DNA from 3 places in the Duganella sp. AC237 genome. Region 2 is predicted to be linked to each of the others. Evidence: predicted binding sites of a transcription regulator. Region 2 holds the regulator's gene; each other region holds the start of a gene.
The links. Region 2 encodes sigma-54, which starts transcription at its own class of promoters, with help from an activator protein. Its sites were predicted from a motif close to TGGCANGNAANCTGCTTT; they were not measured.

Region 1 (9,676 bases), 6.0 Mb from region 2:
GTGCATTTCACCAGCACGCCGATATCGCACGCCGACGGCACGGCCTTTCTCCACAATCACTTGTTCCACTTTGGCTTCGTCGAGCAGCACCGCGCCGAGCTGGACGGCCTCGTCGATGAAATCGCGCGCTGTCCACTTGGCGCCGAACGGGCAACCATAGACGCAACGCCAGCAACCGGTGCGGCAAGATTGTGGACGAATCAGTTTATCGAGCTTGCGCCACCCCAGCTTGCGCGCCAGGGCGCCTTGCTGGATGCGTTTGGCCATCGGGCCGATCAACTCGTCCGGCAGTGGTGCCATTGGCAATTCCGCGCGTAGCGATTCCAGCGCCGGCGCCAGATCGATGCCGTGGGCGGCGAACATGGACAACGGAGGCGGCGCGGCAGTGGCGAAATTGATGGTGGTGGTGCCGCCGGCCGCGATGCCGCTGACCAGCAGCGAAGCGTCGCGATGGATGAAAGCGCCTTTACCGGGAACGGCGGCGATGCCCGCCATTTGCGACAGTGTCCCTTGCAGCGGTGCGGCGCTCCCCTGTTCCAGTATCAGTACGCGTAATTGCCTGCGCGCCAGTTCTCGCGCGACGCTGGCGCCGCCGGGTCCGCTGCCGACAACGATCGCGTCATACGTCTGGGCTACTTGCTGGTTCATGGGGATATTCCTATATGAGGCGTTCACCTTAGCGCATTTCGGGCTCGCTTGCGCAAACACAGAACCCGTTTGCGTCAGCGGGTCACTATCCTGATTCCACAACTTTGCAGGAGCGTTGACATGAGCGATACCAGCGAGCACAACAGAATGGCCGAAAAATTGACCGGACCGGTTTCAGCGATATTGGATAAGCATCGCGCGACCATCATGCCCATGTTGGGCGGGGGCTCGGGATCGATCACGCAGGCGGCGCTGCGCAATGATGAGGCGGTGCGCAAGGTTGCGGGGTATTGTTATTTGATGCTGCCGGGGTTGGTGAGGCTGGCGGTGAAGGAGCCGGTGTTTGTCGATTTTGTGTTGAACAATCGGGAGCGGTTGCTGGATAAGTTGGTGGAGAAGGCCGCGTAATTTTCGGACGTCGCGGGCGGAGCATGCATGGCGGATTACGGCGTTGCCTAATCCGCCCTACGTGTCTCCGTGGTTTTTGAATTTCCCTGTCGTTAGAATTGGTATTGCGCGCTTGCGCCGACCAACCAGTTGCGTTGCGGGGCTGCTTCATAATAGCGCTTGTTGGTGTCGCCGACGATCACCGAGCCGACGTAGTTTTTATCCAGCAGGTTATTCAGCCGCACGAATTGTTTGAAGCGCCAGCCTCGCCACTGCTGCTTGGCGCTGACCCGCGCATTCAATATGCCGTAGCCTGGCGCCGGCTGATCGACGTTCCCATCGTCCGCGTAGATCTTGCTGCTGGCGATCGCTTCCAGGCCGGCGCCATAACGGTCGCCGGCATCCTTCCACGCCACTTCCGCGTAGGCGTTGGCGTTTGGCACGCCGGGCAGGCGGCTGCCTTCCAGCACCGCGCCATAGCTTTGATCGTAGATCGCTCGCAGGCTCGTCAGCGCGACGCGCGTGCTCAAACCATCGCGCCATGACGAGTCGAGCGACACTTCCAAACCCTGCCGCAAGGTCTTGCTGGCGTTGCGATAGCTGGTGCGGCCGCCGCCGCTGCTGTCGACCACCACCTCATCCGTCGTGCGGACCTGGAATACGGCGGCGTTAATGCTGGTGCGCTCGTCCAGTTTGCTCTTGATGCCCGCTTCCAGATGCGTGCTCTTGGCCGGCTGCAGGCCGAAGTTGAAGCCGCCGCCGGTGCCCGAGTAGAACAGTTCGTTGAGCGTCGGCGTTTCGAAACCGCGCGCGGCGCTGGCGTAGACGTTGAGCATCGGCGACACGCGGTACAGCACGCCCAGCACGGGCGTGGTGTGGCTGTACTCCAGGCTGCCGCTGTCGTTGCCATTGCTCAGGAATCGGTCGTCCACGGAAATCTTCACGGTGCTGCGGCGCAGGCCCGCGCTCAGCATCCAGGGACCTGATTGCCATTCGGCCTGCACATACGGATCGAGATTGGAGACCTTGTCCTGCTCGTCGCGGCGCAGCGCGCCCTTCACGCCCAGCTGGGCGCCGATGAAGTTCTCATAGCCCTCGCGGCCATCGGTGGAGCGGCCGTATTCCACGCCGACCGTCGTACTCAACTTGCCGCCGGCCAGCTGGCTGACGTGCATCCAGCTCAGGTCGGTGCCGTAGAAGTCGCGGTCGAAATTCACCACGCCGCCCGAGTGCGTCGGCGGCGCCTGGAAGCCACGCGAAAACGCCTGGTACTGGATGACTTCGCGATTGCCGCCGTAGGCCGTCACGCGCAGCCGGTCCTGGCCGAAGCGTTGCTCCCATGTCGCGCCAACCTGCGTGTGGTCGATGCTCTTGCGGGTGTTGTAGCGGTCGGCCACCGTGCGCTTCGGCACCTGGGTATCGGTGGCGTCGGTTTCGCCAGCGCGCGGGTCGCGCTGATAGGTGGCCCAAGTCACGCCCAAGGGATCTTGCGTGTCGTCCTGGCGCAGCGCGTTGGCGACGATGGTCAGCTTGGCGTTTTCCATTGGCTGCACGGTCAGCTTGGCAAACGCCTGGTCGCGCGTGGCGGCGCTGTGTGCGCGGTAGCCGTCGGTTTCGAAGCGGGAAGCGTCAAGCACGTAGCCGACACCGGCTTGCTTGCCCTGCGCGTTGACGTCGGCCTTGCGGGTGCCGTAGCTGCCGGCGGTGAGATTGGTTTCGATGGTGGGCGCGCCTTCGCCGTCGCGCGTGAACATCTGGATCACGCCGCCGGAGTGGTTGCCGTAAATGGCGGAGAACGGACCGCGCAATACTTCGATGCGTTCCGCCATGTCGAGATTGAAGGTGGCGGCCTGGCCTTGGCCATCGGGCATGCTGGCCGGAATGCCGTCGGCGATCAGCCGCACGCCGCGCACGCCGAAGGTCGATCGGGCGCCGAAGCCGCGCGACGAGATCTGCAAGTCCTGCGCATAGTTCTGGCGGTTCTGCGCCACCAGGCCGGGTACCGCCGCCAGCGCCTCGGAAGCGTTCACCCGCGCCTGCGATTCATGGATGCGCGCGGCGTCGACGACGTCGATCGCGGCGGGCATGTCGAAGACGGTGTGGCCGACGCGCGTGGCGCTGACAACAACGACCTCGACCGGCGCGTCTGCATTGTCCGCGTTGTCGGCGGCTGTGGCCAGGCTGGAAGCACCAAGCGCAAACAGCGCGGCGACGGCATTAAGTTGAATTGGGGAACGCTTCATGTTTTCTCCGAGTGGGCAGCCTGCAATATACCTGCCCGGCGCAAAAAGTGCGTCGCGGTTGCTCCAGCGGTGTGTCAAAACTGAACACTTTTACAGACGCGCAACGGGGAAATCCCCGGACCTGCCCGTCGAGGCGGCTGGCACGGTGTTTGCGAAAGAAAGATGGTCACCACACCACATCACCACAGCAGAAAGAGGACGACATGAATCTCGCAGACATCAGCAAACTGGGCGTAGCCAATCCATTCAAGCCACGGTACGACAACTACATCGGCGGCAAGTTCGTCGCGCCGGTCAAGGGCGAATATTTCGGCAACATCACGCCGATCACCGGCCAGGTGTTTTGCGAAGTGGCGCGCTCGACCGCTGAAGACATCGAGTTGGCGCTCGACGCCGCGCACGCCGCCAAGGAAGCCTGGGGCAAGACCTCGCAGACCGAACGCGCCAACATCCTCAACAAGATCGCCGACCGCATGGAGGCGAACCTGGCCTTGATCGCCACCGCCGAGACCATTGACAACGGCAAGCCGATCCGTGAGACCACCGCCGCCGACATTCCGCTGGCGATCGACCATTTCCGTTACTTCGCCGGCTGCATCCGCGCGCAGGAGGGTTCGGTGGCGCAGATCGATTCGGAAACCTACGCCTATCACTTCCATGAGCCGCTCGGGGTGGTCGGCCAGATCATTCCGTGGAACTTCCCGATCCTGATGGCGGTGTGGAAGCTGGCGCCCGCGTTGGCGGCAGGCAATTGCGTGGTGTTGAAACCGGCCGAGCAGACGCCGGCGTCGATCATGGTGCTGCTGGAAATCATCGCCGATCTGTTGCCGCCTGGCGTGTTGAACGTGGTCAACGGATTCGGGCTGGAAGCGGGCAAGCCGCTGGCGTCGAACAAGCGCATCTCCAAGATCGCTTTCACCGGTGAAACCGGCACCGGCCGCCTGATCATGCAATACGCCGCGCAGAACCTGATTCCGGTGACCCTGGAGCTGGGCGGCAAGTCGCCGAACATCTTCTTCGCCGATGTGATGGACGCCGACGACGCCTTCTTCGACAAGTGCCTGGAAGGGTTCGCCATGTTCGCGCTGAACCAGGGCGAGGTGTGCACCTGCCCGTCGCGCGTGCTGATCCAGGAATCGATCTACGAGAAATTCATTGAGCGCGCGCTGGCCCGCGTGGCCGCGATCAAGCAGGGCAATCCGCTCGACGCCTCCACCATGCTCGGCGCGCAGGCGTCGCAGGAGCAGCTGGAAAAAATTATGTCGTACATCGACATTGGCAAGCAGGAGGGCGCCGAGCTGCTGGCCGGCGGCGAGCGCAACATGCAGGGCGGCGACATGAAGGATGGCTACTATGTGCGTCCGACCGTGTTCAAGGGCGACAACAAGATGCGCATTTTCCAGGAGGAGATTTTCGGGCCGGTGGTGTCGGTCACGACCTTCAAGGACGAGGCCGACGCGCTGCGCATCGCCAACGACACGCTGTACGGGCTGGGCGCGGGGCTGTGGACGCGCGACGGTTCGCGCGCCTTCCGTGTCGGCCGCGCGATCCAGGCCGGCCGTGTCTGGACCAATTGCTACCACCTGTATCCGGCACATGCCGCGTTCGGTGGCTACAAGCAATCGGGCATCGGCCGCGAGAATCACAAGATGATGCTGGACCACTATCAGCAGACCAAGAACTTGCTGGTCAGCTATAGCCCCAACGCCTTGGGCTTCTTCTGACCATGGGCGCGGCCATCGCCCGTGTCACGGCCACGCCGGCGGCGCTCGAGCTGATCGCCGCGCTGGGCGACCGGCACGGGCCGCTGATGTTCTTCCAGTCCGGCGGCTGCTGCGACGGCAGCACACCGATGTGCTACCAGGCGGGCGAGTTCAACATCAGCGATACGGACGTGTTTCTGGGTGAACTGGATGGCACGCCGTTCTACATGGGGTGCGAGCAGTTCGCCTATTGGGAGCATACGCAGCTGATCATCGACGTCGTCGCCGGCAATGGCGGCATGTTCTCGCTCGACAACGGCACCGGCAAGCGCTTCCTGACGCGCTCGCGCTTGTTCAGCGACGAGGAGGTGTCGCTGTTGAAGCAACAGCCGTAGCGCTATTTGAGGTTCGGCACCTTACGGTAAATCGTGTTGCGCGAAATGCCGAGGGCGCGCGCGGCGGCGGAAACATTGCCGCCGTGCGCCGCCAACGCCTTGTTGATGGCGTGAATCTCCATCTCTCCCAGGTTGGCATCGGCGCCGTTGCCGCGCTGCTGTGGCGCCTGCTCGCCATCCTCTTCAATATCGTCCAGAAAGTCGTCGGGCATATGGCGCAGGCAGATCTCCTGTTCATCGCCGGCCATGACCACCGCCGTGCGCAGCAGGTTGGTCAACTGCCGAAAATTCCCCGGCCAGCGGTGGCGCCGGAACAGCCGAAGGATTTCCTCCGAAACACGATAGCGGCCACTCTCCGCCTCGGTCGCGAGAATCTTCTTGACCACGCTCTCCAGATCGGTCCGATCACGCAGCGGCGGCAGCTTGACCACCAGCCCGTTCAGCCGGTAATACAAGTCCTCGCGGAACAAACCTTTGGCGATGCGTTCGCGCAGATTGTGATTGGTCGCGCAGATCAGTTCCACATTGACCGGTATCGACTTGTCGCTGCCGAGCGGCGTGACCACGCGCTCCTGTAGTACGCGCAGCAACCTCGCCTGCAGGCTGTACGGCATGTCGCCGATCTCGTCGAGGAACAGCGTGCCGCCGTTAGCCTGCAATATCTTGCCGACAGCGCCTTTTTTGCGCGCGCCGGTGAAGGCGCCATCCTCATAGCCGAACAGTTCCGACTCGATCAGCGTCTCCGGGATCGACGCGCAGTTGACCGCCACGAAAGGGCTCATCGCACGCGGCGAATCGTTATGGATCGCTTGGGCCAGCAACTCCTTGCCGGTGCCGGTCTCGCCCATGATCATGATGGGAATGTCGTGGCCCAGCACGCGCGTGACCTTGTCGATCACCAACTCGAGTTGGGGATCGCCGGTGCGCAGGTAGCGCAGGCCGGACAGGCGGCGTTTGGCCGCCGCAGCCTGGGTGGCGCTGGGCCGCTCGGCGCGTTCCGTTTTGTCGTGCGTCAGCGATTGCTGGAATACACCGTTGCTCAGCCGAAGCTGGGCGCGGCCGGCCACGCGGACGCCGCTGTGCATGCACAGGTTCAGCAGGCCAGGCGACGCGGTGCGGTAGTGCTCGTACAGCGCCGACAACGGCAAGCCGAATAGCGAGCTGAAGGTGTGCGACTGCAATTCCGCCGGCGACAGGCCCAGCTGGAACTGGCCGTTGCGGTTGGCGGCGAGGAAGCGTCCGCCGGGGCTGAAGGACGCGATCCCTTCCATCAACGTGCCGATGAACTCCGGACGCGCGTGGAAGTGCAGCGTGATCGAGTCTTCATAGGTAGCGGAGAACAGCTGGTTCTCGATCATCAGCGCGGACATGCGCACCAGCGCCATGGTGTGCTTGTGAAAACTGCGCTGGTCGCCGGACACGTCGAGCACGCCGATGACGTTGCCCAGATGGTCGGCGATCGGCGCTGCCGAGCAGGTGAGGAAGTGATTGGCGGTCAGGTAGTGCTGTTCCGCGTGGACCAGCACCGGCGCCTGTTCCGCAATTGCGGTACCGATGGCGTTGGTGCCCTTGCTTTGCTCGGACCAGGCGGCGCCGGGCTGCAGCGCGACGCGATTGGCCTTTTCCAGGAAGTCGTCGTCGCCGAGGGAATGCACGATCACGCCATGGGCGTCGGTCAGGATCACCATGTTGTGGGTGTTGACGATCTGCTGGTACAGCGTTTCCATGGCCGGCACGGCGTGGGTGTGGAGCAGGCGGTTCTGCTCGAGCAGCAGCGAGAGGTCGACGGTGGGGACGCGGCTTAGGTCGGCGGCGGAGTCCGGACGCAGTCCGTACTGCCGGGAGCGGCGGTGCGAGGTTTCGATAATCAGCGGCATGGTGTCTTCCCATGCCGTGCTCAGATGTGGCGCGGTGTGGCGTTCCATTTGTCTCGGTCTCCGGTGGCCGTTGGCGGCTCTGGACCTTAATGTAGCACCCCGCGATGCGCACGCGGCGCTAGAGCAAAAATAAACCTTGTCAGTTCAATCCCGGCTTTGCTATAGTTCGCCCCCTCGCAGAACAACGCATGCAAATGCAGAGTGAAACGAGAAAAGAAGAAGTGGTTGAGGGGTTGACGAAATAAGCGAAACGCTTCATACTCTTTCTTCTGCGCTGACGAACAAAACGATTTGTCAAGCGTGCAAGCAGTACCAGTATCACCGAATACACGTTCTTTAAAAATTAACAGTCGATAAGTGTGGACGTTTGATGAAAGTGCACGCGGAGCTTCGGTTCCGCGATACTTAAAATATCAAATGTTCACAAGAAGTAATGAAATAGGCGCTACGAAAGTAGTGGCCTGTCAGTATTTTGAGTGAGCGACCTCTTAGCAATAAGAGTGCCGGTAAAACGGCAAAAGTAACAGAGATTAAACTGAAGAGTTTGATCCTGGCTCAGATTGAACGCTGGCGGCATGCCTTACACATGCAAGTCGAACGGCAGCGCGGGGCAACCTGGCGGCGAGTGGCGAACGGGTGAGTAATATATCGGAACGTACCCTGGAGTGGGGGATAACGTAGCGAAAGTTACGCTAATACCGCATACGATCTAAGGATGAAAGTGGGGGATCGCAAGACCTCATGCTCCTGGAGCGGCCGATATCTGATTAGCTAGTTGGTAGGGTAAAAGCCTACCAAGGCATCGATCAGTAGCTGGTCTGAGAGGACGACCAGCCACACTGGAACTGAGACACGGTCCAGACTCCTACGGGAGGCAGCAGTGGGGAATTTTGGACAATGGGCGCAAGCCTGATCCAGCAATGCCGCGTGAGTGAAGAAGGCCTTCGGGTTGTAAAGCTCTTTTGTCAGGGAAGAAACGGACCTTTCTAATACAGGGGTCTAATGACGGTACCTGAAGAATAAGCACCGGCTAACTACGTGCCAGCAGCCGCGGTAATACGTAGGGTGCAAGCGTTAATCGGAATTACTGGGCGTAAAGCGTGCGCAGGCGGTTTTGTAAGTCTGTTGTGAAATCCCCGGGCTCAACCTGGGAATGGCAATGGAGACTGCAAGGCTAGAGTTTGGCAGAGGGGGGTAGAATTCCACGTGTAGCAGTGAAATGCGTAGATATGTGGAGGAACACCGATGGCGAAGGCAGCCCCCTGGGTCAAAACTGACGCTCATGCACGAAAGCGTGGGGAGCAAACAGGATTAGATACCCTGGTAGTCCACGCCCTAAACGATGTCTACTAGTTGTCGGGTCTTAATTGACTTGGTAACGCAGCTAACGCGTGAAGTAGACCGCCTGGGGAGTACGGTCGCAAGATTAAAACTCAAAGGAATTGACGGGGACCCGCACAAGCGGTGGATGATGTGGATTAATTCGATGCAACGCGAAAAACCTTACCTACCCTTGACATGGATGGAATCCCGGAGAGATTTGGGAGTGCTCGAAAGAGAACCATCACACAGGTGCTGCATGGCTGTCGTCAGCTCGTGTCGTGAGATGTTGGGTTAAGTCCCGCAACGAGCGCAACCCTTGTCATTAGTTGCTACGAAAGGGCACTCTAATGAGACTGCCGGTGACAAACCGGAGGAAGGTGGGGATGACGTCAAGTCCTCATGGCCCTTATGGGTAGGGCTTCACACGTCATACAATGGTACATACAGAGCGCCGCCAACCCGCGAGGGGGAGCTAATCGCAGAAAGTGTATCGTAGTCCGGATTGTAGTCTGCAACTCGACTGCATGAAGTTGGAATCGCTAGTAATCGCGGATCAGCATGTCGCGGTGAATACGTTCCCGGGTCTTGTACACACCGCCCGTCACACCATGGGAGCGGGTTTTACCAGAAGTAGGTAGCTTAACCGCAAGGAGGGCGCTTACCACGGTAGGATTCGTGACTGGGGTGAAGTCGTAACAAGGTAGCCGTATCGGAAGGTGCGGCTGGATCACCTCCTTTCTAGAGTGGCACGAATCATGTAAATGATTCACTCATCAAGCGTTCACACTTATCGACTGTCAATATAAAGAACAGCATTTGGGGCTGTAGCTCAGCTGGTTAGAGCACCGTGTTGATAACGCGGGGGTCGTTGGTTCGAGTCCAACCAGCCCTACCAGTTTCTGCCTGTAGTACATCTCAGGGGGATTAGCTCAGCTGGGAGAGCACCTGCTTTGCAAGCAGGGGGTCGTCGGTTCGATCCCGTCATCCTCCACCAAGAGTTCAAATGTAAGCCACAAGGTTTAGATTTGATCTTTTAGAGATCAAGTGCTGTACGTTCTTTAACAATCTGGAAGAAGTAAGTAAATTTTTATTGATCGCAT
Region 2 (9,676 bases):
CGCCTTCGTGTTCGGACTATTTTCAGGCTGGGCAGTAGTGAAGACAAAATCCCTATGGTTTTCCACGGCATTCCACTTCGGATGGGATTTCGCCACCGTGTTTGCAACTGGCTATCACAGCCGCAATTTAGGGCATATCAAGGGCATGGTGCTGTACGAAAGCCAATACGCCTGGGCGAGTAATGTCATGCTCTTGCTGGCGACCCTGGTGGCCCTGTGGTGGTTCGAGAAATTCGTTCGATACTCCGAGCGGCGCGCGTTGGGGAAGCCCGCCCGGTCAAAGTACGCTACCATTTCACCTTTACCGATTCAAAGCCCGCCATGACCAACTCCGTCGACCTGTCCCCGCTGGGAAAAACTTCCGCCTACCGCACCGATTACGCGCCGGAGCTGCTGTTCCCCATCCCGCGCCAGGGCAAGCGCGACGAGCTGGGCCTGGCCGGCACCTTGCCCTTCTTCGGGGTCGATATCTGGAACGCCTATGAGATCTCCTGGCTCAACCAGCGCGGCAAGCCGCAGGTGGCGATCGCCCGCGTGACCTTCCCGGCCGATTCGCCCAACATCATCGAGTCGAAATCGTTCAAGCTCTACCTCAACTCGTTCAACCAGACGCGCCTGGAAAACGTGGTGGCGCTCAAATCGCTGCTGCAACAGGACCTGACCGAGGCGGCCGGCGCCAACGTCCACATCACCATCACCCAGCCGGAGGAATTCGGCATGATTTCGATGGGCGAACTCGACGGCCTGCTGCTGGACCGCCTCGACATCGAGGTCGATAACTACAGCCCGTCGCCGGAGATCCTCAAGGCCGCGCACGACGAAGAGCCGGTCGAGGAAAAGCTGGTGTCGCACCTGCTCAAGTCGAACTGCCTGGTCACCGGCCAGCCTGACTGGGCCAGCGTGCAAATCCATTACGCCGGCCCGCAAATCGACCAGGAAAGTTTATTGAAATACCTGATCGGTTTCCGCGAGCACAACGAATTCCACGAGCAATGCGTCGAACGCATCTTCGTCGACATCCTGCGCCAGTGCGCGCCGCAGCAACTGGCGGTGTACGCGCGCTACACCCGGCGCGGCGGCCTCGACATCAATCCGTGGCGCAGCAATTTCAGCACGGCACAGAAACCACCGAACCTGCGCGGCGCGCGTCAATAGCAAAAATCAGGCGTATGATGTGATCAACGATGCGACTTTCGTAAGAAATGGGCGCCTCGCTGGAAAAACGCGAAAAATCGGAAAAGCGGGCCGCTTTGCGGCGAAAAACCGGCGCTTTCGCGGTTTTTTACGCATAAATAGCAAATGCTTTCTGCGGTGCATTTTCAGTAGGACCGTTGGCGGCCCGGCGCGTTGGCTGCCTGATCATTAAGCAACGCCGGCGCGCGCGAATTCATGTTACATGGCGCACAAACAAGCCTATAATTCGGCGGCGGCACGCCTTGTGCGTCGTAACATTCTTATCGTCTTATGAATAACCTGAGCAAAATACTCTCACTCGAAAATGTCCTGCTTGACCTGGAGGTCTCCAGCAAGAAGCGCGCATTCGAGCAAGCTGGCCTGATCTTCGAAAACAATTGCGGGATCGCCCGCTCCACCGTCTCGGACAACCTGTTCGCGCGCGAGCGCCTCGGTTCCACCGGGTTGGGTCATGGCGTGGCCGTGCCGCACGGCCGCATCAAAGGCATGAAGAGCCTGAAATCGCCGCTGGCGGCGTTCGTCCGCCTGGCCGAGCCGATTCCGTTCGAGTCACCCGACGGCAAGCCGGTCAACCTGCTGTTCTTCCTGCTGATCCCGGACCACGTCACCCAGCAGCACCTGGAAATCCTGTCGGAAATCGCCGAGATGTTCTCCGACGACGCCTTCCGCACCGCGCTCTCGACCGACCCGGACCCGAAATCGGTGCACTCGCGCATCATCAACTGGATGCCTAGCCTGCAGGCCGCCGGCTGACAGGTCAGCGGGAAATAGCTTGCAAGCATGGGGAGCGGGACAATAGGTTAAACTACGGGGCAGGCCCACCTTAGTTCAACCTTGAGATAAAGACGCCCCATGCTGCAAACGCCGCTGACGATACAAAGGCTTTACGACGACAATCGCGAGAGTTTGCAGCTCGGCTGGTTCGCCGGCTTTCCCGGCGGCGAGCGCCTGATCTCCGGCGACGTCGCCTCCGCCGCCGACCAGGTCGGCCACCTGAACACCATCCACCCGGGCCGCATCCAGGTCTTCGGGCACCAGGAAATCAATTACTACCAGCGCTTGAAGGCGCTCACGCGCGCCCACGTCATCGGCGAGCTGATTGCTGGCGGCCCGCCGGCGCTGATCATCGCCCAGGGCCTGGAAACGCCGCCCGACATCCTCGCCATCTGCGACGAAAAAAACATCCCGTTGTTCTCCACTCCGTTACCTGCCGCACAGGTGATCGACTTCCTGCGCGTGTATCTTTCCAAGAAACTGGCGCAACGCATCATCATGCACGGCGTCTTCATGGACGTGCTGGGCGTGGGCGTGCTGATCACCGGCGACTCTGGCCTGGGCAAGAGCGAGCTGGGCCTTGAACTGATTTCGCGCTCGCACGGCCTGGTGGCCGACGACGCGGTGGAGTTTTCGCGCATTGCGCCGAACATGATCGAGGGGCGCTGCCCGGCCCTGCTGCAGAATCTGCTGGAAGTGCGCGGGCTGGGCCTGCTGGACATCAAGGCGATCTTCGGCGAGACCGCGGTGCGCCGCAAGATGCGCCTGAAGCTGATCGTGCATCTGGTGCGCCGTGGCGCGGCGGAGGAGGAAGTGGAGCGGCTGCCATTCCAGTTCCCGACCGAGGACGTGCTGGGACTGCCGATCCGCAAGGTCGTCATTCCCGTCGCGGCCGGCCGCAACATCGCGGTGCTGCTGGAGGCCGCCGTACGCAACACCATTCTGCAATTGCGCGGTATCGACACCTTACAAGAGTTCATGGAGCGTCAGCGACAAGCCATGAGCGGAGATTAAAACCATCATGCGTATCGTCCTCATCACAGGCATCTCCGGCTCCGGCAAATCGGTGGCCTTGAACGTGCTGGAAGACACCGGCCACTATTGCGTCGACAACCTGCCGCCGGCCTTGCTGTCGAACCTGGTCTCGACGTTGGCCGAGGAAGGCTTGCAGGCGTTGGCGGTTGCCGTCGACGCCCGCAGCGCCGAATCGCTGGCCTCGTTGCCGGCCGACGTCAAGCGCCTGCGCGAAGAGGGGCACGACGTCAAGGTCATGTTCCTGACCGCCAACACGCACTCGCTGGTGGCGCGCTTTTCGGAGACGCGCCGCAGCCATCCGCTGTCGCACGAGTTGCGTCCGGGCCAGAATCCTGCCGCGCGCCGCACCTTGATCGAATGCATCATGGAAGAGCGCGAGCGGCTGTCGGCCATCGAGCAGCTGGGCCATGTGGTCGATACGTCGGAGCTGAGCGCCAACAAGCTGCGCGCCTGGGTCAAGGACCTGGTCGCCAGCGAGGGGGCGCCGCTGACCTTGTTCTTCGAGTCGTTCGCCTTCAAGCTGGGGGTGCCGATGGATGCGGACTTCGTGTTCGATGTGCGCGCGCTGCCGAATCCCTACTATGATTTGACGCTGCGCCCGCTGACGGGCCGCGACGCGCCGGTGATCGATTTTCTCGACGCGCAACCGAGCGCGGTGGAAATGATGAACGATATCCGCGGCTTCGTCGAGAAGTGGCTGCCGTTCTTCAAGACCGATAACCGCAGTTATCTGACGGTGGCGCTGGGATGCACCGGCGGGCAGCACCGGTCGGTGTATATGGCGGAGAAACTGGCGGCGTATTTCCACCCGAATGAACGGGTGGTGTTGCGGCACCGCGAGCAGTAGCCTCCAGCTCACAGATGCCGCAGCGGGTGTGCGTGTTCCGGCCACACCGGCTCGAATAGCTGCCGCACCATTTCCTCGGTCACCTCTTCCAACGACGGCGGATTCCATTTCGGCGCGTTGTCCTTGTCGATGACCAGCGCGCGCACGCCTTCGATGACTTCGCCGCGGTCGAACACGCGCCGCACCAGCGCGCGCTCCATGCGCAGACAGCCGGTCATGTCCAGCGCCGCGCCACGTCGGATCAACTCATGCGTCGCGCGCATCATCAACGGCGACCGCCCGGCCATCGCGCGCACCGTTTCGAGCGCGAATGGCGTGGTGTCCGCCTCCAGCGACTTGACGATGGCCGGCACCGGGCCGGCGCCGAAGTGGCGGTCGATGTCGGCGCGGTTCGCCTCCAGCCTGGATACCCCGGCCGCGTCCTTGAACGACTCCGCAAAGGCCGCGATCGCCTCAACCAGCTCGGCGCCCGGCGTGGACTCCAGAATCGCGTCCAGCACCTCCAGTTCATCCGCAGGCACATAGTGATCCGCCAGGCCCGCGTACAGCGCATCGGCCGCCCCTATCGTGACGCCGGTGACGCCGAGGTAACGCCCCAGCCCGCCCGGCGCGCGCGACAGGAAATAGCTGCCGCCCACATCCGGGAACAGGCCGATGTTCACCTCCGGCATCGCCATCCGGGTGCGCTCGGTGACGATGCGCACCCGGCTGTCCGGCCCGGCCTGCGCGATGCCCATGCCCCCGCCCATGACCACGCCGTCCATCAGCGCGATGTACGGTTTCGGATAGCTGTGCACCAGGTGGTTGAGCGAATACTCCTCGGTGAAGAAATCCTCGATCAGCGCGCTGCCGGTTTGCGGCGTGGCGCGGCCGGCGTCGTGGAAGAAGCGGATGTCGCCGCCAGCGCAGAAGGCCTTTTCACTGCTGGAGCGGATGACCACGGCGGCGACGTCGGAATCGTCGCGCCACGCCAGCAACGCCGCCGTGATATCGCGCAGCATCGGCAGGGACAGCGAGTTCAACGCCTTGGGCCGGTCCAAGGTGATGAAGCCGGTGCCGTTGACGATAGCGGTGTGGACCAATTCGCTCATGATGTCGCAACCCGTGAAAAAAAATCTATTCTACCGTCGAAACGGGATAAATGATTTTCATCGAATCGAGAGGAAGTAAAACGCGGGACCGAAAAACGCGGACACAAAAAAGGGCGCCCTTGCGCCCTTTGTTGGATGGTGCCGGAGGCCGTTGTTATAGGGCGGCGGCAGCGGGTTCGTAGCTATCCGGGAGATGCTTGATCGCATCGTGGCCGTGCTGCTGAACTTTGGATTTGTATTTCATGACCTGCCGGTCAAGCTTGTCGACCAGGGTGTCGATCGCGGCGTACAGGTCTTGGGACAGGCTTTCCACGTACACGGTTTTACCCGACATGCGCAGATTGATTTCCGCCTTTTGGCGCTTGGATTTCTCTTTAAGGTTATCTACAGTCAGAATGACAGCAATATCAATAACTTGATCGAAGTGACGAGTGACACGTTCCAGTTTGTTCTGTACGTATTCGCGGATGGCCGCGGTCACTTCGAGATGATGTCCACTGATGGTCAGATTCATACACGCTCCTAAAGATAGATGTCGCTTACGGTCAGTGCCGCGCCCATTGCGGCCGGGCGCACAGTGACCAAGTAACTACAAAGACTTGCGGAGACTGACGGGAGGGATTTTCAACGCTTCGCGATATTTGGCAACAGTGCGTCGCGCAATCACCATGCCTTGTTCCCCCAGCATGTCCGCAATCTTACTGTCGGATAATGGATTTTTAGGGTCTTCAGCTCCTGTCAATTGCACAATGAGTGCCCGTATCGCCGTCGAACTTGCTTCACCGCCCGCTTCGGTGGCGACGTGGCTACCAAAGAAATATTTCAACTCAAACATGCCGTGCGGCGTCAGCATGTACTTTTGAGTCGTCACCCGAGAAATAGTGCTCTCGTGTAAACCCAGTGTATCAGCAATTTCGCGAAGCACAAGGGGGCGCATGGCAACGGCGCCGTGCGAGAAAAAGTTCTTTTGTCTTTCTACTATCGCCTGGGCCACGCGCAGAATGGTGTCGAAGCGCTGGCGCATATTCTTGATCAGCCACTTGGCCTCCTGCAGCTGCGCGCCCATCTGGCCCTCGCCCTTTCCCTGCTTGAGCAGGTTGGCGTACATCGCGTTGACCCGCAGGCGCGGCATGACGTCGTTGTTCAGGCTCACCTGCCAGCCGTTGCGCGCCTTCTTGACGATCACGTCCGGCACCACGTAGTCGGACACGTCGGACGCGAACGCCGAGCCCGGATGCGGATTGCACAGGCGGATGACGGCCTGCGCCTCGCGCAAATCCTCGTCGTCGCACACCAGCGCCTTTTTCAGCTTGTTGAAGTCGCGCTGGGCGAACCACGTCAAATGGTTCTCGACGATGGTCAGCGCCATGCGCCGCGTCACCAGGGCGATGCCCGGCAGGCGCTTGATCTGCAGCGCCAGGCATTCGGAGGCGTTGCGCGCGCCCACGCCCATCGGGTCGAAGCTTTGCAGCATCGACAACGCGGTGCGCAGCTCGTCGATGTCGACTTCCAGTTCCTCCGGCAGGCGCGCGTGGATTTCCTCCAGCGGCTCCTCCAGGTAGCCGTTCTCGTCGAGCGCGTCGATGATCAGCTCGACCAGCGCGCGGTCGCGCATCTCCAGCACCGTCACGCGCATCTGTTCCATCAGGTGCTCGCGCAGGGTGCAGTGGTTCGCTTCCAGTTGCGGACGCGCGTCCTCGTCGTCGGGGGCCTTGCTGCGGCCGGCGTCGCTCCAGTCGACATCGGCCTCGCTGCTGGTACTTTCGGTATCGGCGGCCGGGCCGTCGTAGGTGTCGGCGTCGGCCGGCGCGGGCGCATCCTGCTGGTTCGGCGGGCCTTCGGCGGGCGCTTCGCCGGCCGGCGCCTGCTGGCTGATGGCGCCGTCGGACAGCAGCCGCAGCGAACGGTCGAGCGGGTCGTCCAGGCGCTCGAGCAGGGGATTGTCGGTGAGCAGTTGCTCGAGCTCCTGGTGCAGCTCCAGCGTGGACAGCTGCAGCAGCCGGATCGACTGCTGCAGCTGGGGTGTCAGCGCGAGGTGCTGCGACGTGCGCAGTTGCAATGACTGTTTCATGGGGCGCGATTACATTCTGAAGTGTTCACCCAGGTACACGCGGCGGACCGACTCGTCGGCGATGATATCGTCCGGCCGGCCTGAAGCCAGAACCGAGCCCTGGTTGATGATATATGCGCGGTCGCAGATGCCCAGCGTCTCGCGCACATTGTGATCGGTAATGAGGACGCCGATATTGCGTTCCTTGAGGAAGCGCACGATGCGCTGGATCTCAATGACGGCAATCGGGTCGACCCCGGCGAAAGGTTCGTCCAGCAGCACGAAGCGCGGGTTGGTGGCCAGCGCGCGGGCGATCTCCACGCGGCGGCGCTCGCCGCCGGACAGCGACAGCGCCTGGTTTTCGCGCAGCTTTTCGATTTGCAGATCGGCCAGCAGGGTATTGAGCCGTTCATCGATGGCAGCCTTGGATAAAGGCTTGCCGTCCACTTTCTGGATTTCGAGGACGGCGCGGATATTCTCTTCCACGGTCAGCTTGCGGAACACCGAAGCCTCCTGTGGCAGGTACGACAGGCCGAGCGAGGCGCGGCGGTGGATCGGCAGCGAGGAGATGTCGACGCCGCTGATATCGATGGTGCCGGCGTCCGACGGCACCAGGCCGACGATCATGTAAAAGGAAGTGGTCTTGCCGGCGCCGTTGGGGCCGAGCAGGCCGACCACTTCGCCGCATTCGACCTGCAAGGACACGTCATGCACGACCTGGCGCTTGCCGTAGGTCTTCTGCAGGCCGCGTACGATCAGGGTGCTACCGCATGTTGGCTCCATGCTTATTTCCCCGCCGCTGGATTGGTGGCCGAAGCGGGCTGGGGAGTCTGCTTGGCCGACGGCTGGATCACCATCGTGCTGCGGCCGGCGCCGGGCTTGCTCTCGCCGCTGGCGGTATTTTTCACGGCGAAGAATTCGCGCCGGCTGTCATAGGAGATGAATTCGCCATCGACCTGGCTGGCGGTCTTGCTGCCTTCCAGTTTCTTGATCTGCGCCTTCGAGAACAGCTTGACCAGCTCGGTCTTGCCGTCGTATTCGATGCGGTCGGCGCGGCCATCGACCCACTGGTCGCCGGCGCCGTCGAGCTTCTGGCGGAACGTCGCCTGCACGCCCGGCGCGCCGGTCAGCACCACCAGCTGGTAGCCCTCGGGATCCTCGGTGACGACCGCCTTGGGCGACTTCATCAGCAAAGTGCCGCGGGTCAGCACGACGTTGCCGGTGAAGGTTTTGATCTGCTTGACGTCGTCGGCGTCGAGGTTGTCGAAGGAGATCTCGGTCGGCTTGTTGGAGTCGGCTTTTTCAGCGTGGGCCGCGCCCATCGCGGCCAGCAGCAGCGCGGCCGACAGTATCAGTTTTTTCATCATGGTGTCCTTCATATCTGTCTCTTGTCGTATCTTGTATTGATTTAGCGCGGCGCCTTGGGCGGCATCGTGATCGTTCCGCGTCCGCCCAGTTGCAGCTGGCGCGTGGCGTTATTGGTTTTCATGCCGGTGCCGCTGGAGGTCGTGCTGCCCAGCTTCATCTGCACCGGCGCCTTGGTTTCCATCCGTTCCTCGTCCGGGAACACGGTCAAGGTGCTGGTTTGCAGGCGCATCGCCTCGGCCTTGGGCGAAGCCGGCCGCACCACGTCGACGTTGCCGTTGAGCGTGACACGTGTGTTGTTCTGGTCGACCCGCGCGGTCTCGGCGTGAATCGTCATCGGCGGCTGCTGGCCCGACAGGCTGTTGAGGAACGGCTTGTCGATGTCGGACGAGTCGTCGATCGGGCGGTGCGTCAGCTTGTCGCCGGAGATGATGTAGGCCGGCTTGCCCTCCTTCGTCATGCGCACCAGGCTGAAGCGGTCGATGATGTAGTCCGGTTCGTTGAGGAACTGGTCCGCCTGCTGCTCCTGGCCGGACTGGTTGACAACCTGCACCAGCCAAAAGCTGCCGACGGCGACAAACACGCCGATGATCATCGTCAGCGTGAGCTGCCAGCGATGTGCTGTTCTTTTACGCATGATTACACTCCGTCACACCATGAACTGCGCCAGCACGCGCTCGTACGTGCCCTGCGCGTGCAGCAGCAGTTCGCACACTTCGCGCACCGCGCCGCGGCCGCCCTGCGCCACCGTCACGTGGTGGGCGCGCTCGAGCACTTCCTTGCGTCCGCCCGGCACCGCCACCGCGAAGCCGACCCGCGTCAGGATCGGCAGGTCGACGATGTCGTCGCCGATGAAGCCGACCTGTTCGGCCGTCAGGCCGGTCTTTTCCAGCAGCGCGTTGAACGGCGTCAGCTTGTCGTGGCCGCCCTGGTGCACAAAGCCGATGCCCAGGTCGGCGGCGCGCCTGGCCACCTGCGGGGAGATGCGCGCGCTGATGATGGCGGTCTGCACGCCGGACTCCTGCAGCAACTTGATGCCCAGGCCGTCATATACGTTAAAGGTCTTCAACGCTTCGCCCTCGGCGCCGTAGTGCAGGCTGCCGTCGGTGAGCACGCCGTCGACGTCGAAAATCATCAGTTTGACGCGCGCGGCGCGTTCCACATAAGTCAGCTCGGTCATCAAATCACCTTTGCTCGGGTCAGGTCGTGGATGTGCAGCGCGCCGACCAGCTTGCCGTCGGCGTCGGTCACCAGCATCTGGTTGATGCGGTACTGCTCCATCACGGCCACGGCGTCGACCGCCAGTTTTTCCGGCGAGAT
Region 3 (9,676 bases), 3.7 Mb from region 2:
GAATGTCAGACTTGACCCCGTGAATTGGATCAGCGTGGCTGGGTGTAATTGACCGGCACGTACTGGTAGCCTTTGCCGTGCGCGCGCACGTGTCCCAGCCCGGGGAACGACAGGTGCGCGGCGCCGATCAAATAGCCCCCCTTGGCTGCGGCCGCGAACGCTTCCTTGCGCTCGGCGATGGCGATCGTGCTGTCGGTGTCGAACTGGATGCCGACGCCCGGATCGTCAAACTGCACGCCCTGCACGTGCAGCAAGTCGCCCAACAGCACCAGCTTCTGCCCCTTGCTCTCGACCACATACGTGATGTGGCCGACCGTGTGCCCGCCATTGAAGTAGGATTTAATCCCCGGTACCAGCTCCGTGTTGGCGACAATCGGCTGGAACTTGCCGGCCTTGACGTAGGGATTGATTGACAACATCGGTCCCTGGAAGCCGTCCTTGCCTTCCGGCGGCGCCTTGTCCAGATTAGCCTGGCTGAGATAGTAATCGGCGTCGAGCTTGCCCGCGCGCACGATGGCGTTCGGGAACACGCGCTGCTCGTTGCTGGCCAGACCGCCGACGTGGTCGCTGTGCATGTGCGTGATGTAGATCTCGTCAACCTGCTCCGGCTTGTAGCCGGACGCTTTCAGATTGCCCAGCAACTGCCCCAGCGTCGGACCGAACAGGCTGGCGGCGCCCGTGTCGATCAGGACCAACTTGCTGCCGGTGTTGATCAGGAAGCCGTTGACCGACGTTTGAATCGGGCTCTTCTCGAACACCTTGGCCAGCGCCGCGTCGGTCTTGGCCGGCGGCTGCTTGAGCAGTTTGTTGACCGGCAGGTCCAGGGTGCCGTCGTTCAGCACGGTCACTTCGAAATCGCCCAGGGTGGTGCGGTAGAAGCCCGGTGCCTGGAACTTGGCCATCGGCGCGGCGGCCTGGGCCGTTGCGGCCGCGAAAGCGCCGGCGATGGCCACGACGACGGCGGCACGTTGGGTCAATGTTGTCGAGATCATGGGAGCCCTTTTTTTTGAGAATTATCAGGATCGCTACAATACCTCAAATACACTAATTTTGCGTCGCGCCCGTGGCTAATCTGCATCGCCCGCCCACCCCAACGCCGCGCGCGGCCATCCCCGAAGCGCTTGCCCCGTCGAGGTCGCCAATATAGAATGCGTGCGCGGTTTTTGACCAGGTCCATACCAGCCTGTCAAGAGTGACAAAAAGATAAAACGAAGACAGGTGGAATGGATGAGCGATTTTGAATTGAAACCGGCGGCGCTGCCGACCTTCTCGCAGCGGCTGTCGTTGCGCTTGCTTAAGCTGGTTGGCTGGCGCGTGCTGTTCCGCCCCCTGCCCGGGCCGCGCGGCATCATGGTGATCTATCCGCACACGTCGAACTGGGACTTTCCGATCGGGCTGCTGTGCAAATGGGCACTGAATCTGCCGCTGCGCTTTCTGGCCAAGGACTCGCTGTTCAAGCCACCGTTCGGCAAATGGCTGCGCGCGATCGGCGGCGAGCCGGTCGAACGCGGCACGCCGAGCGGCACCATCAAAACGCAGGCGGCGCGCATGAATGCGGCGGACTTTTACTGGATGGGCATCACGCCCGAGGGCACGCGCGCCTATCGCCCTAACTGGAAAAGCGGTTTTTATCACCTGGCGCTGGAGGCCAAGGTGCCGCTGGTGCTGGTGTATTTCGATTACGCGAGCAAGACACTGGGCATGGTCGACCATGTTGTCCTGACCGGCGACCAGGAAACCGACATGGCCGCCATCCGCAAGGGCTTCGAAGGCCACAAGGGGCTGTATCCGCAAAACGCGGCGCCGATCGTGCTGTCCGAGCGCCGCGCCGAGCCGCGCGAGTAGCTTTACACTGATGCCGCCAGCATCACGCCGGCGGCGGCGATCACCGCGCCGCTGACCTTCACCGCCAGCGCGGGGCTGATGCGGCCCAGCGTCCGCCCGCCATAAACCAATATCGTGGTCGCCACCAACATGCCAAAGGCGCTGGTTGCGGCGGGCAGCTCGTGGCCGTGCGCGTTGCCATGCAAGACCGCGAACACGCCCACCATCGTGACGCCAACCGCCGACGGCAGGCGCGCCGCCACCGCGATCAACACACCCATCGTAGCCACCGTCAACGCGATGCCGGTTTCCAGGCCGGGTATCGTGACGCCGGCCACGCCGGTCAGCACGCCCGCCAGTACCATGCCGATGAAGGTCGCCGGCAGCCATTTGGCGTTTGACTGGCGCGCGCTCCAGATGCCGACGGCAAGCATCGCCAGCAAGTGATCGATCCCGGTGAAGGGGTGGGCGAAGCCTTCGAAGAAACCGTGGATATGCGCGCCGCCAGCTTGAGGGTGGGCGGCGGCGGCGGTGCTGGCCAGCGCCAGCGCAATGGCGAGTACCGATTTATTAGACATGCGATCTCCTGTTTAAGTATGCGTTTCGAAGATACACGTAGGGCGGATTAGCGCAGCGTAATCCGCCAATGCATGCGCCGTCGGCGGCTCAAAGATGGCGGATTACGGCGTTCCGCCTAATCCGCCCTACGTGTCTTTGTGGTTATGCTGTTTTCCCGTTGCCTGGTTACGCGGCGTGCGGAGTTTGTCCCAACAATCCCTGCTCCCGGATGAAATCGATGACGGCGCCAACGCCGTCGCCGCTGCGCAGATTGGTGAAAATGAATGGACGCGCGCCGCGCTGCTGCTTGGCGTCCCGCGCCATCACATCCAGATCCGCGCCCACGTGCGGGGCCAGATCGGTCTTGTTGATGATCAGCAGATCGGAGCGGGTGATGCCGGGACCACCCTTGCGTGGAATTTTCTCGCCGCCGGCAACGTCGATCACGTAAATCGTCAAATCCGACAGCTCCGGGCTGAAGGTGGCGGCCAGGTTGTCGCCGCCCGATTCGACCAGTATCAGGTCCAGGTTCGGAAAATCCGCCTGCATGCGGGCGATCGCCTCCAGATTGATCGAGGCATCCTCGCGGATGGCCGTGTGCGGACAGCCGCCGGTCTCCACGCCCATCAGCCGCTCGGCCGGCAACGCATCGGCGCGCAGCAGGATCTCCATGTCCTCCTTGGTGTAGATGTCATTGGTGATGACGGCCATGTCGAACTGGTCGCGCATGCCTTTGCAAAGCATTTCGCACAAGGCGGTTTTGCCCGAGCCGACAGGGCCACCGATGCCGACGCGTAAAGGATTGGAAGTATTCATATGTTTTATATTGTTTATCTGGTTATGATCTATAAAGACGGCTGTACTGCACCTCGTGCCGCATCGACAGCAGCGACAATCCCGGCGCCCAATTGCACATATCGTCGTCGGAAACGGTTTGCGCGTAACGCGCCGCCGCCTCGATATCGTCTCGCAGCGAGAGCAACATGCGCTGGCCGGCCACCTGCCCCAGCGGCACGGATTTGACGCACACCAGCACCTGATTCTCGGCCCACGCGAACAGCATCGCCAGCAGCGCGGCGTCGTGGGGGATCTCCAGCGCCGCCACGGCGCAGGCGAAGGCGGTCGGCAACGCCACTTCCGGCTCGCCTTGCAGGTGCGCCAGCATCTCGGCGTCGACGATACCCAGTTCGGCGACCAGCTTGGTCAGCGAATACCCCATCTGGATGGTCTCGGCGCGGAATTCGGCGCTGTCGCGCGAAGCGATAAAACGCTCGCTCCACTCGGCGACCGCCGCCCAGTCGCGGCGCGACCAGGCTTGCATCAGCCGCCAGCCGACCGGCGCTTCCCACTGCGCCACCACCTCGTGCAGGTGACGCAGTATCCAGGCGCGCGCCTGCTCGGCGTTGGTGACCATGCCGTTTTCAAGCGCCGCCTCCAGCCCTTGCGAATAGCTGTACGCGCCGATCGGTAGGGCCGGACTGGCGAATTGCAGCAGATTGAGTAACGCGGACGCCTGCATCAGAATGGACTCACCGTCGGCTCACTTCGGATCGCTGGGGCGGTGAATTTTCTGGCGCAGCGGGATCGGCGCCAGCGGATGATGGCCGCCGTCGTCGTGATGCGCGTGACCGCCGCCATAGGCGCCCGATTCCGGCTCGAAGGCGGCCTGCTCCTCCTCGACCTTGGCGCCCAGGCCGGCCAGCATCTCCTTGAGCACCGCGTCGGCGCGGATGCGCAGGAAGCCGTCGCCAACTTGCGCCTGGGTGTGGCGGTTACCGAGATGGAAGGCGCAGCGCAGCAAGGTGTGGGCGTCGGCGCAGGTGACCTTGTAGGTCGGCTCCGGCGCGGCCACCACCTTGACGACGCGCTTGTCCTCGCCGGTCAGCAGGTCGCCGTCGCGCAGCACCGTGCCGCGCACGGTGAAGACGGCGACATCCTCGCCGGTGTCCAGCGTGGCGCGCAGGCGGCATTTCTCGCGCAATTCGTAGGGCAGCACCAGCTGCGCGGCGATGTTGGCGGCCGCGTGGTCGGCCGCTGAAAGTTTGGTATGGAGGGTCAGCATAAGTGTCTAGAACAGGAAGTAACGCTGCGCCATCGGCAGCTCGGAGGCCGCTTCGCAGACCAGCAGCTCGCCGTCGGCGCGCACTTCGTAGGTTTCGGGATCGACTTCCATCTTCGGCGTGGCGCCGTTATGGATCATGTGGTGTTTGCGCAGCGCGCGCATGTCCTTGGCGACGATGAGGGTTTTATTCAGTTTAAGCTTGTCGCCTATGCCGTCGTCGAACGCCGCCTGCGAGACGAAGGTGAACGACTTTTTCAACCCGCCACCGAAGGCGCCGAACATCATCCGGTAGTGCACCGGTTGTGGCGTCGGAATCGACGCGTTCGGGTCGCCCATCTGCGCGGCGGCGATCATGCCGCCCTTGAGTATCGTCGACGGCTTGACGCCGAAGAAGGCCGGCTTCCACAGCACCAGGTCGGCGATCTTGCCGACTTCCACCGAGCCCACTGCGTGCGCGATGCCGTGCGTGATGGCCGGATTGATGGTGTACTTGGCGACGTAGCGCTTGACGCGGAAGTTGTCGTTGCGCGAGGAATCCGGCGCCAGCGGTCCGCGCTGCACCTTCATCTTGTGCGCCGTCTGCCAGGTGCGCATGATGACTTCACCGACGCGGCCCATGGCCTGCGAGTCCGACGACATCATCGAGATGGCGCCGATGTCGTGCAGGATGTCCTCGGCGGCGATGGTTTCGCGGCGGATGCGCGACTCGGCGAAGGCCACGTCCTCGGCGATCGCCGCGTCCAGGTGGTGGCAGACCATCAGCATGTCCAGGTGTTCGTCGAGCGTGTTGACCGTGAACGGGCGGGTTGGATTGGTCGACGACGGCAGCACATTGCCCTCGCCGACGGCGGCAATGATGTCCGGCGCGTGGCCGCCGCCCGCTCCTTCCGTGTGGAAGGTGTGGATGGTGCGGTCCTTGAACGCGGCGATCGTATCCGCCAGATAACCGCCCTCGTTGAGCGTGTCGCTGTGGATCGCCACCTGGATATCCATCTTGTCGGCCACGCTCAGGCAGTTGTCGATGGCGGCTGGCGTGCTGCCCCAGTCCTCATGCAGTTTGAGGCCGATGGCGCCGGCCCGCACCTGCTCCTCCAGCGGCTCCGGCAGGCTGACGTTGCCCTTGCCGAGAAAGCCCAGATTCATTGGAAAGGCGTCGGCCGCCCCCAGCATCGAATGCAGGTGCCACGGCCCCGGAGTGCAGGTGGTGGCGGAGGTGCCGGCCGACGGCCCGGTGCCGCCGCCGATCATCGTCGTCACACCGCTCATCAAGGCTTCCTCGATCTGCTGCGGGCAGATAAAGTGGATGTGGGTGTCGACGCCGCCGGCGGTGACGATTTTGCCTTCGCCGGCGATGATCTCGGTGGCGCCGGCGATGATCATCGTCACGCCGGGCTGGATGTCCGGGTTGCCGGCCTTGCCGATGGCGGCGATCATGCCGTCCTTGATGCCGATATCGGCTTTGACGATGCCCCAGTGGTCGATGATGATCGCGTTGGTGATGACCGTGTCCATCACCAACGGATCGGAACGCACGCGCTGCGACTGACCCATGCCGTCGCGGATCACTTTGCCGCCGCCAAATTTGACTTCTTCGCCGTAGATGGCGTAATCGTGCTCGATTTCGATAAACAGTTCGGTGTCTGCCAGACGGACGCGGTCCCCTTTGGTGGGACCGAACATTTCCGAGTAGGCGCGGCGCGAGATTGTAGCCATGTTAGCCTTTTATTATTAGCTTTTCGGTGGATTGGTATCCAGCTTGCCCATCACTTTTCCATTGAAGCCGTAGACCTTCTGGTCCCCACCCAGCTTCACCAGTTCGACGGTGCGCTGTTGCCCCGGCTCGAAGCGCACGGCGGTGCCGGCGGCGATGTTCAGGCGCCGTCCGTAAGCCTTCCAGCGTTCGAACTTGAGCTCCGTGTTCACCTCGAAGAAGTGGAAATGCGAGCCGACCTGCACCGGCCGGTCGCCCTGGTTGGTCACCACCACGCTCTCGGTTTCGCGGCCCTCATTGAGGCCGATCTCGCCCTCCGTGAGCAGATATTCACCGGGTATCATAGTGATCTCCTTGAAAAAGGTGTCGTGGGGTGGTTCGGGTTGGAACGTAAATGGGTATTCATGATGCGGTTCAGGGTATCGGGTTGTGCACGGTGACCAGCTTGCTGCCGTCGGGGAAAGTGGCTTCCACCTGGATGTCCGGGATCATCTCCGGTATCCCTTCCATGACCTGGTCGCGCGTCAGTATCCGGGTGCCGTCGGCCATCAGCTGGGCCACCGACTTGCCGTCGCGCGCGCCCTCCATGATGGCGCAGGTGATCAACGCGATCGCCTCCGGATAATTCAGTTTCAGGCCGCGCGCGAGACGGCGCTCGGCCACGATGCCGGCGGTGAAAATCAGCAGCTTGTCTTTTTCTCTTGGTGTCAGATCCATGTTCGGGGTTCCAGTATCAGGTTTGCCAGATGCGCGGCGTGACGGCCTCGCGTTCCAGCAGATGCGGGCGCACCCGGCGCCACACGGTGAGCATGAGGCGGCGCGCGGTTTCGCTGTCGTCGCCCAGATGACGCGCCACCAGCACGCCCTTGGTATGGGTGATGCCGAAGGCGTGGTCGCCGTCGGCGGCGATGTCGGCGCGGATGTTGGACAGCAGCTCGGCCAGCACGGCGGCCGGCAGCGGTTTTCCGGCGGCGATCAAGGTCGCGCAGACGGTGTGACCATTCAGCGCCAGCGGACTGCCGAGACGACCGCCGACCATCGCGCCCTGCTCCCACCAGATCAATTTGCCGTCGCGGCGGATGCTGCTGCGCTGCGTGACGGTACCGGTGTTGAATACCTCGCCGGAACCGCGACGGCCCATGCACAGGATTTCGCAGCCGATGAAGGTGGCGCCGGCGGCCAGCTCCACGTGCTGTTCCAGCACCACGTTAGCGGTATCAAAAAAGATGGTTTCCTGTGGCAGCCATTCGAGCGCGGCGCCCTCGTTCAGGTGCAGGTGGACGGTCTGGCGGGAGACCTTGCCATTGGCCTTGTACCACTTGGCGGCGCCGGGCGTGGTGATGAAGGCGTGGGCGCGGTCGCCGACGCCGATATCGATCGCGAGCTGGTCGCCGCCGACCACGCCGCCCGGTGGATGAACCACGATCGCGTGGCACACCTTGGCGTCTTCGGGGTACAGCGCCTTCTGCACGCGCAGAGGCCCATAGTGGATGTTATTGAACAGCCGCGTGGTGCCGCCGTCGTCCGCGAATCCGAGCGTGAGACGTGCCTGCCAGGCGGCGTGGGCGACGCAGGCGGCGAGGTCGGAAGGTGCGGTGCAATCAGGCATGACTTAGGGGTTTTCTAAATAATGTCTGTCGTATGCAAGGTATGTGCCAGCAGAACCCAACTAGCACACCGTGGCAGGTGGACTTAACGCACCAACTTGGTTCAATCGCACCGAGTTGGTGCGCATGGTGAGCGGTAGAATAATCGCTTGGTATCGACGTTCGAACACCGGGGGGAATTTTTTGCGATGAGATGGATCTAACACTCATCTAGCCGGAGGCGGGAAAATGAACAGCCAGCCCTTACCCGACAAACGTCGAAATGAACCGAAAGCCAGCGAAGTTGCGGGCGGTGGCGAGCCGCCCTATGACGGGGATATGGAAAAGCGCGTCGAAAATATCGAAGCAGACCTCACTACCATCAAACTTGATGTCGCGGTGATTGTAGCCAACGGCGCAACCAAAGCGGACCTGGCAGAGTTGAGGCACGTCACCAAGGCCGATATTGCAGAGTTGAGGCACGCGACCAAAGCCGATTTTGCAGAGTTAAGGAGCGCGACCAAGGCTGATATTGCAGAGTTAGGCTACGCCACCAAGGCTGATATCGCAGAGTTAGGCTACGCCACCAAAGCTGATATCGCAGAGTTAAGGAGTGCGAGCAAAGCCGATATTGCAGAATTGCGTGCCGCGACCAAGGCTGATATTGCTGAAGCGAAGACTTCGATTATCCAGTGGGTGGTCAGCGCGATCTTCATCGCGCAGTTGCTGCCCTCCCTACTCAAGCTGTTTGCCAACTAGCCAAAATCTAAAACACGTAGGGCGGATTAGCGCAGCGTAATCCGCCATCTAAGAGCCGTCGACAATGCCTAATCCAGATTGGGATAAGGACTCTTGCCACCTTCCTTGATGAACAAATCGATCCGCGCTTCCAGCACCGGCAGCGGCACCGAACCCAGTTGCAGCACCGTGTCGTGGAAAGCCCGGATATCGAACTTCGATCCCAGCGCCGCCTCGGCCTTCTTGCGCGCGTTGATGATGCTCATCTCGCCCAGATAGTAGGACAGCGCCTGGCCAGGCCACGAAATATACCGGTCCACCTCCGTCTCGATCTCGTGCTCCGACAGCGCCGTATTAGCCTTCAAATAATCCTGCGCCTGCTTCCGCGTCCAGCCCTTGCTGTGGATACCCGTATCGACCACCAGTCGCGAAGCCCTCCAAGCCTGGTAACTGAGCATGCCGAACACCTCATACGGCGTTTCGTACATCCCCATCTCAACGCCCAACCGCTCGCTATACAGCGCCCAGCCCTCGCCATACGCCGAAATATAAGCGTTGCGGAAGGCCGGACGGCCCTTCTGCTCCATCGCCACCGGCATCTGGAAGGCGTGGCCCGGCGCCGATTCGTGCAAGGTCAGCGCCGGCATGCTGTACAAGGCGCGCGACGGCAGGTTGTAGGTATTGACCAGATAAACGCCAGGCCCACCGCGCCCCGACGTGTAGAACGGCGCCTGGTCGTCCGGCACCGGAATCACGGCGAAGCGGCGGCGCGGCAGGTAGCCGAAGTACTGGCCCACCTTGGCGTCGAACTTCTTCGCCACCCATGCGGAGCGCATCAGCAGCTCCTCCGGCGTCTTGGCGTAGAAGCGCGAATCGGTGCGAAGGAACTGCAGGAAGGCGGGCAGGTCGCCCTCGAAGCCGGTCTGCTTGATCACGTCGAGCATCTCGGCGCGGATCTTGGCCATTTCGCTCACGCCGATCTGGTGGATCTCGTCGGCGCTCATCGTGGTGGTGGTGAATTCGACGATCTTCGACTGGTAATAGGCCTTACCGTCCGGCAGATTCTCCGCCGCCAGGTCCTCGCGCGACTTCGGCACATACTCGTCGCGCATGAATTTGAGCAGATTGCGGTACGACGGCAGCACGTAAGTTTCGATGGCCTTCACGCCCTCCGCCCGCATTTCTTCCTGCCGCGCC

Region 1: adh (aldehyde dehydrogenase) is a predicted target of sigma-54. The motif match lies at 3,417-3,434, and genes of this name have one in related genera.
Region 3: AC0IYS_RS12540 (urease accessory protein UreD) is a predicted target of sigma-54. The motif match lies at 7,796-7,813, and genes of this name have one in related genera.

The regions. Positions count from the first base shown of each region.
Region 1 is NZ_CEEDEW010000003.1:495,572-505,247, forward strand. Features, by position in the region: gene AC0IYS_RS02530 (GMC family oxidoreductase N-terminal domain-containing protein) at 1-648, opposite strand, end outside; gene AC0IYS_RS02535 (hypothetical protein) at 769-1,056, shown strand; gene AC0IYS_RS02540 (TonB-dependent receptor family protein) at 1,149-3,278, opposite strand; gene adh (aldehyde dehydrogenase) at 3,482-5,002, shown strand; gene AC0IYS_RS02550 (DUF779 domain-containing protein) at 5,005-5,376, shown strand; gene AC0IYS_RS02555 (sigma-54-dependent Fis family transcriptional regulator) at 5,379-7,301, opposite strand; rRNA gene AC0IYS_RS02560 (16S ribosomal RNA) at 7,786-9,314, shown strand; tRNA gene AC0IYS_RS02565 (tRNA-Ile) at 9,395-9,471, shown strand; tRNA gene AC0IYS_RS02570 (tRNA-Ala) at 9,495-9,570, shown strand.
Region 2 is NZ_CEEDEW010000003.1:6,455,241-6,464,916, forward strand. Features, by position in the region: gene AC0IYS_RS28460 (lysostaphin resistance A-like protein) at 1-325, shown strand, start outside; gene queF (NADPH-dependent 7-cyano-7-deazaguanine reductase QueF) at 322-1,155, shown strand; gene AC0IYS_RS28470 (PTS sugar transporter subunit IIA) at 1,465-1,947, shown strand; gene hprK (HPr(Ser) kinase/phosphatase) at 2,047-2,982, shown strand; gene rapZ (RNase adapter RapZ) at 2,990-3,850, shown strand; gene AC0IYS_RS28485 (enoyl-CoA hydratase/isomerase family protein) at 3,859-4,941, opposite strand; gene hpf (ribosome hibernation-promoting factor, HPF/YfiA family) at 5,096-5,455, opposite strand; gene AC0IYS_RS28495 (RNA polymerase factor sigma-54) at 5,531-7,012, opposite strand; gene lptB (LPS export ABC transporter ATP-binding protein) at 7,022-7,774, opposite strand; gene lptA (lipopolysaccharide transport periplasmic protein LptA) at 7,777-8,370, opposite strand; gene lptC (LPS export ABC transporter periplasmic protein LptC) at 8,400-8,993, opposite strand; gene AC0IYS_RS28515 (KdsC family phosphatase) at 9,006-9,536, opposite strand; gene AC0IYS_RS28520 (KpsF/GutQ family sugar-phosphate isomerase) at 9,536-9,676, opposite strand, start outside.
Region 3 is NZ_CEEDEW010000003.1:2,746,037-2,755,712, reverse strand. Features, by position in the region: gene AC0IYS_RS12585 (MBL fold metallo-hydrolase) at 30-992, opposite strand; gene AC0IYS_RS12580 (1-acyl-sn-glycerol-3-phosphate acyltransferase) at 1,228-1,845, shown strand; gene AC0IYS_RS12575 (HupE/UreJ family protein) at 1,848-2,402, opposite strand; gene ureG (urease accessory protein UreG) at 2,569-3,198, opposite strand; gene AC0IYS_RS12565 (urease accessory protein UreF) at 3,221-3,901, opposite strand; gene ureE (urease accessory protein UreE) at 3,923-4,444, opposite strand; gene ureC (urease subunit alpha) at 4,451-6,157, opposite strand; gene AC0IYS_RS12550 (urease subunit beta) at 6,173-6,499, opposite strand; gene AC0IYS_RS12545 (urease subunit gamma) at 6,570-6,872, opposite strand; gene AC0IYS_RS12540 (urease accessory protein UreD) at 6,889-7,764, opposite strand; gene AC0IYS_RS12535 (CCDC90 family protein) at 7,991-8,500, shown strand; gene AC0IYS_RS12530 (DUF885 domain-containing protein) at 8,569-9,676, opposite strand, start outside.